DNA from 4 places in the Streptomyces sp. NPDC047061 genome. Region 1 is predicted to be linked to each of the others. Evidence: riboswitches for the same ligand, from Rfam matches in the RefSeq annotation. Region 1 holds a riboswitch; each other region holds the start of a gene.
The links. A riboswitch is a leader RNA that binds a small molecule or an ion and turns the genes downstream of it on or off. The one in region 1 is predicted to bind S-adenosylmethionine.

Region 1 (3,200 bases):
CAGGACCCTGGTGCTCGCGCCCAGCCGGGGCAGGGCGTCCTGCGCCGCGGCGAAACAGGTCACGGCCACGCGCCTCAGTTGCGGGTCGGCAAGCCCGTGGCGGGCGGCGTCGGTCCACAGCGGATTGTGCGGTGCCGGGGCTCCCGCGGCCCGCTCCACCAGGGGCTGCACCGCCCGGTGCGCGATCTCGGCGGCGCCCGGGTCGTCGAACAGGGCCGTGACCACCGCGAGCGGCACGAGCCAGCCGTCGTCGCCGGGCTGGGCGTCGATCATGCGGAGTTCCAGGTGGCCGCGCGGCCTGACGGGCGGGAACAGGGTGCTGATGTGGTAGTCGAGGTCCGCACGGGTGGGCCGGCGCATGGTGCGCGAGCGGGTCCAGTCGCGGAAGCTCACGCCGTCCGGCACCTCCCAGGGGCCGTCCCGCCGTACGCACATCACCGGTGCGTCGAGGACCCGCCGGACCCAGGCGCGGCGCGGGTCGTGGGCCAGGGAGGGTCCGCCGGCCCGTCCCGGATCGAGTTCCGCCCACATCAGCTGCCGGGTGGACCGCCAGCCCGTGGCACGCCCCACGGCCATGGGCGAGTTGGCGAATGCCGCGACCAGGACCGCGCCCAGGTGGTGTGCCAGCCACCAGCGCCGCGCGAACCCCATGACGCCGGGTTCCTCCCGGCCGGCGTCGAGGCACACCTGGACGGAGGCCGACGTGCACATCAGGGTCCGCCCCGCCGGTCCCGTACGGTCGAGGCAGGCCTCCATGGCGTCGTAGCGCCGCTCGCGCAGGAAGCGGCGAGGCGGTTGCCAGGGATCGACGCCCATGCCGGCCAGGGCCAGGCCGTGTCCGCCGAGTGCGGTGCGCACGGCCGCCAGATCGGCCGAGACCTCCGACACGCACCGGGCCAGCGACGGGGCCGGCCGGGAACTCAGCTCCACCTGGCCGCCGGGCTCGACGCTCAGCCCGGACGTCAGCGACAGGGTGCGCAGGTCGGCGTGGGCCGCTTCCAGGTCCGCCCGGTCCACGGAATCGTGCGGCGCACGTTCCCGGTGGACGAGCCACTCCACTTCGACCCCGACGGTGCGGGGCGGGCCGGTCTTGAAACAGATTCCCTCGACCAGCGCCTCCGCCTCGTGCTCGGTGACAGCGGCACCATCAACGCCGCACTCCGGTGAAACCGACATCCGCGGGCCTCCCGAGCCGCCTCAGGGCCGTCGGGGATCCGACGTCCGGTACGCGTACCGCCGTGCCTGTTGCCAGAGTCCGCCGTCCCGCCCTGTCATGACAAGGGCGCACTTTCCAGACGACTGGGCATTCGGCAACCCGCAACGGACAACTCGGAACGTCCCCGGCCACACCCGGCCCTCCGGCCGCCGCTCGACAGGGTTCGGCGGAGCCGACGGGCGATGTCAAAGGACACGCCGCTGGGTGCGTCCACCGGGCGTCCCGGCACGTGAGACGGCTCCGTGTTCTCAAATGGGGCGCCGGGCCGGGGCATTGACGTACGACAAAACCGATCCGTACGATCGCCAACGGCATTGAGTGTCAGCGTCAAGCCCTGGCTCGCTGACCGGCAACCCTCCCGCGCGGTGGGGTGCTCCAGGTGAAAGCCCGGCGGGATCACCGACGACTCCCGCAAGCGCGTGGCCCCGTGACGGGGCCGGAGACGGGGAGGAGTGGCATGCGGTACAGCGATGACCTTGCGGTCTCCCTCACCGACGCCACGGCGTACTCCAGGCTCTCGCGCCGGCGCCACATCGACCTGAAGCGCTCGACCAGCTGCCTCTGTCGGGTCTGACCGGCCCGCCTGCCGCCGGCTGACCTCCGTCACCGGCCACGGCTCCTTCGCGCCGTCCTGCCCCGGGCCACCGGTTCTCGGTGTCGTCCGTCTGCCACCCCCTTTGTCCCTGCGCAGCGCTTCCCCGGCCGGGGCGGACCCGGCCAGGGTCGCACGCCCCTGCACGCCCTGCACGGCTGTGCCCCGCGCCCGTAGCCCGGCACCCCGTGCCTTGGTGACACGAGTAGGAGAACTCCCTCCGTGACAGCACTTCCGGCTTTCAGACCCTCCCGATGGGCGCCCCTGGCCGCCCTCCTGACCAGCAGCGTCCTGCTGACCGCGTGCGGTTCTGGCGGCGGCGCCTCCGGCGGCGGAAGCGGCCCGGCGAAGTCCGGCGGCACCCTGACCTTCGCGGTGGGCTCCGACGCCGGCTGCGTGGATCCGCAGCAGGTCGGCAGCAACGACACCATCTACTCGGTGCGGCAGATCGTGGACTCCCTGACCGACCAGGACCCGAAGACCGGCAAGATCGTGCCGTGGCTCGCCGAGAGCTGGGACATCAGCGCCGACGCGACGACGTTCACGTTCCACCTGCGGTCCGGGGTCACCTTCAGCGACGGCTCGAAGCTCACCGCGCAGGTGGTCAAGGACAACTTCGACGCGGTGCCGGAGCTCGGCGCCCTGGGCACCCTCGCCGAGGGCTACCTGAGCGGCGTCAAGAGCACCACCGTGGTCGACCCGCTCACCGTCAAGGTGGCCTTCAAGCTGCCCAACGCCCAGTTCCTGCAGGCGACTTCGACCCACTCGCTGGGCATCGAGTCCTCGGCGAGCGTCAGGAAGAGCCCGCAGCAGAAGTGCAGCGACGGAGTGGTGGGGTCCGGGCCGTTCGTGCTCAGGCAGTACGTGCAGAACCAGTCGATCACGCTGGACAGGCGGACCGGGTACGACTGGGGCTCCTCGCTCTGGTCGAAGAAGGGCGCGGCCTACCTGGACAAGCTGGTGTTCAAGGTCGTCCCCGAGGCGGGGGTGCGGGCCGGCAGTCTCCAGTCCGGGCAGGTGGACGCCATCAGCAGCGTCGGCAAGGCCAACGAGGCGGCGCTCAAGGGCGGCCAGGTCACCCTCCGGAGCCGGGCCAACCCCGGTGTGGTGTTCGGTCTGGGGCTCAACAACGCGCGGCCCCTGCTGAAGGACGTGAAGGTGCGCCAGGCGATCCTGGCCGCCGTCGACCGGAAGCAGATCGCCGACACCGTCTTCCCCACCGGCACCCAGCCGGCGACCAGCATCCTCGCGCACACCACGCCCGACTACACCGACCTGTCCACCGACCTCGCCTCCGACGCGGCCAAGGCCAAGTCCCTGCTGGACGAAGCCGGTTGGAAGGCCGGCAGTGACGGCGTCCGCACCAAGGACGGCAAGAAGCTGAGCCTGACC
Region 2 (3,200 bases), on a different contig from region 1:
GCCGGCAGTCGGCCGCCCCCGGCCCGCCGCACCGCCTCCCGGTCGCCCTCGCCCAGCGCCGCGCACACCCACACCGCGTTCGCGTCCGGGCCGATGGCCGACAGCCCAGAGACCAGTCCGCCGCCGCCCCGCTTGGCGTGCAGCGAACCGTCCTCGCGCAGGTCGTACGAGACCGGGCCGCGGTTGGACGCGACCAGCACCTCGGCACCGCCGGTGGAAGCCATGGGGGAAGCCATACGCGTCAACCTAGCCCGGCCCGTAAACGCTCAAACGTACGGCCGGGCCCGACGCGCCGCCGTATACGGCCGTACGGCGAAGACGCGCCACCCGGTGCGCGGCCCTGCGGCGACGTCACGCCACCTTGCGTTCGGCGTACTCCGCGATCTCCGCCATCGGCGGCCGTTCCTCCGTGTCCACGGAGTACGTGCGCGGTTCGAAGCCGTCCTCGCCGCGTTCGAACTGGGTGAGGGAGGGGCGGATCAGGTGGCCGCGGGCCAGTCGCAGCTGGGCCGTGCGGTAGATCGCGGCGGACATCCGGCCGAGGGCCTGGCCGTCCTGGTGGCGGTGCTTGCGGACGCCGACGTCGACCTGGGCGAGGGCGTCCAGGCCGACCAGGTGCAGGGCGTCGACCAGCATGCCCAGCTCCACGCCGTAGCCGACCGGGAAGGGGAGCTGTTCGAGGAGCGAGCGGCGGGCCGCGTACTCGCCGCCCAGCGGCTGCACGAAACCGGCCAGCTGCGGCCAGTGCATGTTCAGCAGCGGGCGGGCCATCAGCTCGGTGACCCGGCCGCCCTGTCCGGCGGCGCCGCCGAGCGGGCGGTCGTACATCGCCTTGACCAGGTCCACGTCCGGGTCGGTGAGGAGCGGGCCGACGATGCCGGTGACGAAGTCGGAGGAGAAGTCCCGCAGGTCGGCGTCGATGAAGCAGACGACGTCCCCGGTGGTGACCAGGAGGGAGCGCCAGAGGACCTCGCCCTTGCCGGGGACGGCGGGGATGCGGGGCAGGATCGCGTCGCGGTGCACGACACGGGCGCCGGCCGCCGCGGCGACGGCCGCCGTGCGGTCGGTGGAACCGGAGTCGACGACCACGATCTCGTCGACGAGCGGCACCTGCTGCATGAGGTCGTGGCGGATGATCGCGACGATGTCGCCGACGGTCTCCTCCTCGTTGAGCGCGGGCAGCACGACGCTGACCGTCTGCCCGGAGGACCGTTTTGCGGCCATGATCCGGTGCAGCGGACGATCGGTTACGGACCAGGAGCGGGTGGCCAGCCAGCGCTCGACTTCTTCCAGCACGGTCAGCGGCTCCTCACTGTCACGGCCACACGGCGACGTGTGATCCATCTCGCGGTTCGGACGACTCACTCAACTGTCCTGGCCTTCGGTTACAGTCTTGAACAACGCCGATGACCATCGCATGTCCTGGGGTCACCCGGCGTTGACAACCACATACCGCTCATCCAGAGGGGCAGAGGGAAACGGCCCGTTGAAGCCCCGGCAACCCTCCAGTCGGTTCTCGTAGATCGCCGATCAGTGTCGATCGCTCGCGAGGCTCCCGGCTAGGGAAGGTGCCAAATCCGTCTCACGGCGAAATGCGTCGTGAGGAAGATGAGGAGAAAGGGCCTCGCCTCACATGGCTGTGCAGACTGTTGCAAGCACCACGGAATCCACCGTAGACCTCGGCCCCGCCGCCGCCCTGAGCTGCCGCGAGTGCGGTCACCGGGTGCCACTCGGCCCGGTGTTCGCCTGCGAGGAGTGTTTCGGCCCGCTGGAGATCGCGTACGACTTCTCGGCCTACGACACCGAGGAGCTCCGGAAGAAGATCGAAGCGGGTCCCGCGAACATCTGGCGCTACGCGCCGCTGCTGCCCGTCCCCGCGGACGTGGCGACCAAGCCGAACATCAACCCCGGCTGGACCAAGCTCGTCAAGGCCGACAACCTGGCGAAGGAGCTGGGGGTCACCGGCGGGCTGTACGTGAAGGACGACTCCGGCAACCCGACGCACTCCTTCAAGGACCGCGTCGTCGCCCAGGCCGTCGAGGCCGCCCGTGCCTTCGGCTACACCACCCTCTCCTGCTCCTCCACCGGCAACCTGGCCGGCGCGGTCGGTGCCGCCGCCGCCCGGGCCGGCTTCCGCTCCTGCGTGTTCATCCCGCACGACCTGGAGCAGGGCAAGGTCGTCATGGCCGCGATCTACGGCGGCGAGCTCGTCGGCATCGAGGGCAACTACGACGACGTGAACCGTTTCTGCTCCGAGCTGATCGGCGATCCGGCCGGCGAGGGCTGGGGCTTCGTCAACGTCAACCTGCGGCCGTACTACGCGGAGGGCTCCAAGACCCTGGCGTACGAGATCTGCGAGCAGCTCGGCTGGCAGATCCCGGACCAGCTGGTCATCCCGATCGCCTCCGGCTCGCAGCTCACGAAGATCGACAAGGGTCTGCAGGAGCTGATCAAGCTCGGGCTGGTCGAGGACAAGCCGTACAAGATCTTCGGTGCCCAGGCCGAGGGGTGCTCGCCGGTGTCGGTGGCCTACAAGGAGGGCCACGACGTGGTCCGCCCGCAGAAGCCGAACACCATCGCCAAGTCCCTCGCCATCGGCAACCCGGCCGACGGCCCGTACGTCCTCGACATCGCGCGCCGCACCGGCGGTGCCGTGGAGGACGTGAACGACGAGCAGGTCGTCGACGCGATCAAGCTGCTCGCGCGGACCGAGGGAATCTTCGCGGAAACCGCCGGCGGAGTGACGGTTGGAGTCACCAAGAAGCTCATTGAGAATGGGTTGATTGATCCGGCGAAGTCGGTCGTTGTACTCAACACCGGTGATGGACTGAAGACGCTGGACGCGGTCGCGGGCACCGGGCTCACGGCGACCATTCGCCCGAATCTGGAGTCTTTCCATGAGGCCGGGCTCGCCTGAGTCCCCCGAGAAATAGGGCGTTGCCCAGACCGGAGGTAAAAAACGTGAGCGTCACCGTTCGCATCCCCACCATCCTGCGCGCCTACACCGGCGGTCAGGCCGAAGTCGCCGCCGAAGGCGCCACCCTCGGCGAGGTCATCTCCGACCTGGAGAAGAACCACGCCGGCATCTCCGCGCGCGTTCTCGACGACCAGGGCAAGCTGCGCCGGTTCGTCAATGTCTACGTCAACGACGACGACGTGCGGTTCGAGCAGGGCCTGGAGACCGCCACCCCGGACGGGGC
Region 3 (3,200 bases), on a different contig from region 1:
ATGAGCGCTGTGACCCCCGCTGGAGGCGACACCGCGGCGGGCCGTTCCTGGCCCGACGTACTGAACGCGCTGCTGTACGGGCAGGACCAGAGCGCCGAGGCGACGGCCTGGGCGATGGACCAGATCATGCGCGGCCAGGCCACCGACGCCCAGATCGCCGGCTTCGTCGTCGCCCTGCGCGCCAAGGGCGAGACGGTCGAGGAGATCAACGGCCTCGTCCGCACGATGTACGAGCACGCCAACGTCATCGAGGTGCCGGGCCGCACCGTCGACATCGTCGGGACCGGCGGGGACGGCGCCAAGACGGTGAACATCTCCACGATGTCGGCGCTGGTGGTGGCCGGCACCGGGGCGAAGGTCGTCAAGCACGGCAACCGCGCGGCCTCCTCCGCGTCCGGTGCCTCCGACGTCCTGGAGAAGCTGGGCGTCAACCTCGACCTGACCCCGCAGCGGGTCGCCGAGGTCGCCGAGGAGGCCGGCATCACCTTCTGCTTCGCCATCAAGTTCCACCCGGCGCTGCGCCACGCGGGAGCCGCCCGCGGCCAGCTGGGCATCCGCACGGTCTTCAACATCCTCGGTCCGCTGACCAACCCCGCGAAGGTCCGGGCCCAGGCGGTCGGCGTCGCGGACCCGCGCATGGCCCCCGTGGTCGCGGCCGTCTTCGCGGAGCGCGGCAACTCCGCCCTGGTCTTCCGCGGCGACGACGGCCTCGACGAGCTGACGACGACCGCCACGTCCCACGTCTGGATCGTCCGCGACGGCAAGGTCACGGAGGAGACCTTCGACCCCCGTGACGTCGGCATCGACCTGGTCCCCGTGGAAGCGCTGCGGGGCGGCGACCCGTCGTACAACGCGGAGGTCGCCCGCAGGCTGCTGGACGGCGAGCAGGGGCCGGTACGGGACGCGGTGCTGCTGAACTCGGCGGCCGCCCTGGTGGCCCTCGACCCGGGCGCCGGGACGCTCGCCGGGCAACTCCGGGCGGGCATGGACAAGGCCGCGGAGTCGATCGACTCGGGCGCGGCCAAGCGCGCACTGGAACGCTGGGCGGCGGCGACGCACAAGTAGAGGCGGCGAGGGGTCCGGCACTGCCGGGCTCCGTCGTCGCGGCTGATCGCCGGTGCTCGAGATTCTTTCCGCCGCGACGGCGATCAGCCACACACCTCCTCTTCGGCGGTGCCGGCCGGCCAGACCCCCGTCCCGTCATCCGGACAGGAGTTGCGCGTCGGCGATCACTTCACCTACGTTTCCTTCCAGGTCATGAGTGACAGTCATGAGGCCCCGGCCGACTGTCCGGCAACCCTCCGTCCGTGGCGGGGTGCCCCGGGTGAGGACCAGGCCGTGGGCAGCGAGGTCCACGGCAAGCGCGGACCCCTCGAACACCAGGGGTCCTGGTCGTCGAGGAGCCTCCCGTGAGCAAGCGAATGCGATAGGGCCGCAGAGCCCCGCCTCCGCATCCCCTTTTCCTTTTTCTCCGTGCTGGAGCCGCGCTCGTCCGCGCGCTCGCACGGCGATTCCGCCTTGCCTCTCACGGGAGTTCCGCCATGTCCGTCTCCACCGTCGCCTCCGTACAGACCATTTGTGCCCCGTTGCCCGTTCTGGGGTGTGATGTCACCGTCCCGCTCGTCACCGGCGGTGAGGTCACCTATGCGGCCCTCGACTACGCGGCCAGCGCCCCGGCCCTCCAGCGGGTCTGGGACGACGTGGCCGCCTACGCGCCGTACTACGGCAGCGTCCACCGCGGCGCCGGCTACCTCTCCCAGCTGTCGACCGACCTCTTCGAGAACGCCCGGAAGACCGTCGCCGAGTTCCTCGACTGCCGCCCCGACGACCAGTTGGTCTTCACCCGCTCGACGACGGACTCCCTGAACCTCCTGGCCCGCGCCCTCCCCGCGGACTGCCAGGTCTTCGTCTTCGAGACCGAGCACCACGCGAGCCTGCTCCCCTGGAAGGACGCCCGGGTCACCTGTCTCGACGCCCCGCGGACCCCGGCGCAGGCCGTCGAAACCCTGGAGAAGGCCCTCGCCGACCGCGACCCCCACGGCCCGGCCCTGGTCTGCGTCACCGGTGCCTCCAACGTCACCGGCGAGCTGTGGCCGGTCCGCGAGCTGGCGGCCGCCGCGCACGCGCACGGCGCCCGGATCGTCCTGGACGCCGCCCAGCTGGCCCCGCACCACCCCGTGTCCGTCCGCGACCTGGACGTCGACTGGGTCGCCTTCTCCGGCCACAAGCTGTACGCCCCCTTCGGCTCCGGCGTCCTCGCCGGCCGCGCCGACTGGCTGCTGGCGGCCGAGCCCTACCTCGCGGGCGGCGGCGCCAGCCGCAAGGTCACCAGGCGCGAGGACGGGGGAGTGGCCGTGGAGTGGCACGAGAGCGCGGCGCGGCACGAGGCGGGCTCCCCGAACGTCATCGGCGCCTACTCCATCGCCTCCGCCTGCAAGGCGCTCACCGAGGCCGGCTTCGACACGCTGGTCGCCCGCGAGCGGTACCTGATCGAGAAGGTGCGGGCGGGGCTGGCCGAGGTCCCCGAGGTCCGGGTCCTCTCCCTCTTCGGCGACGACGCCCCCCGCGTCGGCGTGATCAGCTTCGTGGTGGACGGCTGGAACAGCTCCCACTTCGCCGCCGCCCTCTCCGCCGAGTACGGCATCGGCGTCCGCGACGGCCTCTTCTGCGCCCACCCGCTGGTCAGGACGCTGCTGGGGTCCGACCCGCAGACCCAGGGCGAGTGCGGGGCGCCGGAGGCGGCACAGGGCGAGAAGTCCCTCAACGCCATCCGCGTGAGCTTCGGCGCGGGGACGCCGGACGAGCATGTCGAGCGCTTCGTGAACGCCGTGCGGGAACTGGTGACCGAGGGCGCGAAGTGGTCGTACCGCACGGAGGAAGGCCGCTGCGTCCCGGCGGTCTGATCAACGCGCCCCTTTGGGGCGCGCTGCAGTCGGCGGCGCTTACTAGCTGTCCAGCCCGATCGCGAACGCCGCTTCCAGGTCGTGCTGGGAGTACGTGCGGAACGCGACGTGCGTGTCCGTGGCCTCCACGCCGGGGATCTTGCTGATGGAGCCGGGGATGACCTCGGCCAGGTCCTCGTGCTGCTTGACGCGGACCATGGCGATCAGGTCGTAGGTACCGGTGACGGAGAAGACCTCGCTGACGCTGTCCAGCGCGGCGATCCGTTCCGCGATCTCGGGGATCCGGTCCACGCTGGT
Region 4 (3,200 bases), on a different contig from region 1:
CAGCGGCCACTACGCCGTGCCGCGCCGCTATCGGCTCCACCTCTCCACCGCCTGTCCGGACGGCCTCCGGATCGCCGTCGGCCACAGCCTGCTGGCCCTGGACGACTGTTGTCCGGTCACCTTCCTGCCCGCCGTCCCGGACTGTCCCGACGGCAGCCATCCGGCGCTGCGCCCGCTGTACGAGGCCAGCGCCCACCACTACTCGGGACCGGCACTCGCGCCGGTGTTCAGTGACGACTGGTCCGGACGGATCGTCAGTACCCACAGCCGGGACATCCTGCGCGACCTGGACCAGCACTTCGGCGACGGCGTCGCCCGGCTCTACCCGTGCGGTGCCGAGGCCGAGATCGAGGCCGTCGAGCGGCTCTGTGCCGAGGACATCGAGCAGGCCGCACAGCGGGCCGGCCGCGAGGGCGGCGACCCGGAGGCGCTTGAGGTGCTGCTCACCGCCCTGGACGGTCTCGAGCGCCGGCTGACCGGCGTGGAGTTCCTGGTCGGTGGTCAACTCACGGCCGCAGACATCGAGTTGTGGGTGACCCTGGTGCAACTCGACACCGTGCACCGCAACCACCTGGACGCCGCCGCCGTGCACGCCATCGCCGGCCACCCGGTGCTGTGGGCCTACGCCCGGCGGCTGGCCGCCCACCCGGCCTTCGGCGTCCACCTCGACCTCGACGGCATCGCCCGCCGCCACCACGGCCGTTGCCAGGGCCTGGAGGCCGCCGGCGCGGCTGTCCAGATCCTGGACTGGGCGGGTCACGCGGCGGACGCTCCCGGCGTTTCGCGCAGGTGAGAGCGGCCCGAACCGTTTCGCCAGTCGGACAGGCGTTGACATTCGTTCGGGCAACTGCGTTACTTACGCACCAGAACGGTCAAGAGCGTCAGCGTCAAGCCCTGGCTTGCTGACCGGCAACCCTCGCATCGCGGTGGGGTGCCCCAGGTGACGACCGGACCGACGACGTTTCGGCAAGCGACGATTCGGTAAGCGCGAGGCCCCCCGGGGCCGGCACGACAGTGACAGGTGACGGACATGTACGCAGCTTCCAGGACGGCCCAGCGCCGCGCCGAGGGCTGCGTACGCCCGTACCCGAGCCCGCTCGTCGCCGACCGCGCCGTCGACCTGCTCCGTGTCAACAGCGCCCTGTGTAGCGCGTGTACCGCACCGGGCTGTGCCCGCTGTCGGGTCTGACCAGGCCTTTCCGCCGGTTTCCCGCAGCTTCGCACCCCAGCGTCCCCGTCGAGACACCGGCCGCCCGGTGTGCCGCCGTCCGCCCAGCCCCCGTGCCCGCGCGCCTCCGCGCACCGTGCCGTGCCCGAACACGGCCCGGTGCGCGGCCTCCGCCGTGGGACACGTGGGCGTCCGACTCCGCCGGAGCCCGCCATGAGTGAACCCCCAGGCGCCACGATCGCCGCCCCCGAGGCGCCCCCCGCAGCCGACGAACCGTCAAAACCCCTCGCCGCACAGCGAGTTCTTCCGCTGCGCAGGCCCGGACGATGGATAGCCACCGCCGTCGTCCTGGTCCTCGTCGTCCAGTTCGCCCACGGACTGGCGACCAACCCCTTCTACCAGTGGGACCGCTTCGGCTACTGGTTCCTGCGGCCGACCATCCTCGACGGACTGGTCATCACCCTCGAAGTCACCGCCTACAGCGCGGTGTTGGGCCTCCTCGGCGGCATCCTGCTCGCCCTGGCCCGGCTCTCCAGGAGCCCGGTGCTGCGCGCGGTCAGCTGGACGTACGTCTGGGCGCTGCGCTCCATACCGCTCATCGTGGTCCTGCTCTTCCTCTACAACTTCAGCGCCCTGTACAAGACGTTGAGCATCGGCGTCCCCTTCGGGCCGGCCTTCTTCTCCTTCGACGAGTCGAAGCTCGCCACCGACATGGTCGTCGCCGTCATCGGCCTCAGCCTCAACGAGGCCGCCTACGCCGCCGAGGTGGTCCGCGGCGGCATCCTCTCCGTGGACCAGGGCCAGCACGAGGCGGCCGCCGCGCTCGGCCTGCCCAAGGGCTACCAGTTCCGGAAGATCGTGTTCCCGCAGGCGCTCAGGTCGATCACCCCGAACTACGTCAACCAGCTGATCGGCTTGATCAAGAGCACCTCGCTGGTCTTCTACGTCTCCCTGCTCGACCTGTTCGGCTCCGCGCAGAGCATGGGCTCCACCTATCCCGGCGACATCGTGCCGCTGCTCCTGGTGGTGACCGTCTGGTACCTGATCCTGACCAGCGTCGTCTCCGTGATCCAGTTCTACGTCGAGCGGTACTACGCCCGGGGCGCCACCCGCACGCTGCCGCCGACCCCCCTGCAGAAACTGCGCACCGGTCTCACCGACCTGCGCGCCCGCATCCGCCGGGAGGCCGCGGTATGACCATCACCGACACCCTGGAGACGGCCCCGGCCGCCCTGGAGATCAACGGCGTCCACAAGTGGTACGGCACCCACCGCGTCCTGGACGGCATCGACCTGACCATCCGCCCCGGCGAGGTCACCGTCGTCCTCGGCCCGTCCGGCTCCGGCAAGTCCACTCTCCTGAGGGTCGTCAACCACCTGGAGAAGCCCGAGATCGGCCATGTCAGCATCAACGGCGAGCCGATCGGCGTGAAGCGGCAGGGCGACCGGCTGAAGGAGCTGAGCGAGCGCGCCATCCTGGCCCAGCGCGGCCGGATCGGCTTCGTCTTCCAGAACTTCAACCTCTTCCCGCACCTCACCGTGCTGGAGAACGTGGCTGCCGCCCCGGTCGCCACCGGAAAGCTCAGCAAGCCGGAGGCCCAGGCCCTGGCCAAGGAACTCCTGGAGCGGGTCGGTCTCGGCGAGCGCATCGGCGCCTACCCCCGCCAGCTCTCCGGCGGCCAGCAGCAGCGGGTGGCCATCGCCCGCGCCCTCGCCCTGCGCCCCGGCGTGATCCTCTTCGACGAGCCGACCTCCGCCCTGGACCCCGAACTCGTCGGTGAGGTCCTCGCCGTCATCAAGGACCTGGCGACCAGCGGCACCACCCTCGTCATCGTCACCCACGAGATCGGCTTCGCCCGCGAGATCGCCGACCGGGTCGTCTTCATCGACGGCGGCCGGATCGTCGAGCAGGGCCCGCCCTCCCAGGTGCTCGACAAGCCGCAGCACGAGCGGACCAGGGACTTCCTCAGCAAGGTCCTCTGAACCGCCGTACCCCCAGATCTCCCCCCACGTCTCTCTCATCTCACCCAGTC

Region 2: linked by a shared signal. The riboswitch ahead of thrC (threonine synthase) and the one ahead of ABZ887_RS14420 (putative leader peptide) in region 1 are both predicted to bind S-adenosylmethionine.
Region 3: linked by a shared signal. The riboswitch ahead of ABZ887_RS06245 (aminotransferase class V-fold PLP-dependent enzyme) and the one ahead of ABZ887_RS14420 (putative leader peptide) in region 1 are both predicted to bind S-adenosylmethionine.
Region 4: linked by a shared signal. The riboswitch ahead of ABZ887_RS27135 (amino acid ABC transporter permease) and the one ahead of ABZ887_RS14420 (putative leader peptide) in region 1 are both predicted to bind S-adenosylmethionine.

Annotation. Positions count from the first base shown of each region.
Region 1 is NZ_JBEYVI010000007.1:220,313-223,512, reverse strand. Features, by position in the region: gene egtA (ergothioneine biosynthesis glutamate--cysteine ligase EgtA) at 1-1,176, opposite strand, end outside; SAM riboswitch class IV at 1,527-1,640, shown strand; gene ABZ887_RS14420 (putative leader peptide) at 1,674-1,790, shown strand; gene ABZ887_RS14415 (ABC transporter substrate-binding protein) at 2,031-3,200, shown strand, end outside.
Region 2 is NZ_JBEYVI010000024.1:45,009-48,208, forward strand. Features, by position in the region: gene ABZ887_RS29680 (trehalose-6-phosphate synthase) at 1-224, opposite strand, end outside; gene ABZ887_RS29685 (glucosyl-3-phosphoglycerate synthase) at 352-1,296, opposite strand; SAM riboswitch class I at 1,454-1,615, shown strand; gene thrC (threonine synthase) at 1,634-2,917, shown strand; gene ABZ887_RS29695 (MoaD/ThiS family protein) at 2,962-3,200, shown strand, end outside.
Region 3 is NZ_JBEYVI010000003.1:38,921-42,120, forward strand. Features, by position in the region: gene trpD (anthranilate phosphoribosyltransferase) at 1-1,065, shown strand; SAM riboswitch class IV at 1,254-1,370, shown strand; gene ABZ887_RS06245 (aminotransferase class V-fold PLP-dependent enzyme) at 1,542-2,903, shown strand; gene ABZ887_RS06250 (Lrp/AsnC ligand binding domain-containing protein) at 2,946-3,200, opposite strand, start outside.
Region 4 is NZ_JBEYVI010000020.1:163,094-166,293, reverse strand. Features, by position in the region: gene ABZ887_RS27140 (glutathione S-transferase C-terminal domain-containing protein) at 1-793, shown strand, start outside; SAM riboswitch class IV at 871-994, shown strand; gene ABZ887_RS27135 (amino acid ABC transporter permease) at 1,382-2,365, shown strand; gene ABZ887_RS27130 (amino acid ABC transporter ATP-binding protein) at 2,362-3,150, shown strand.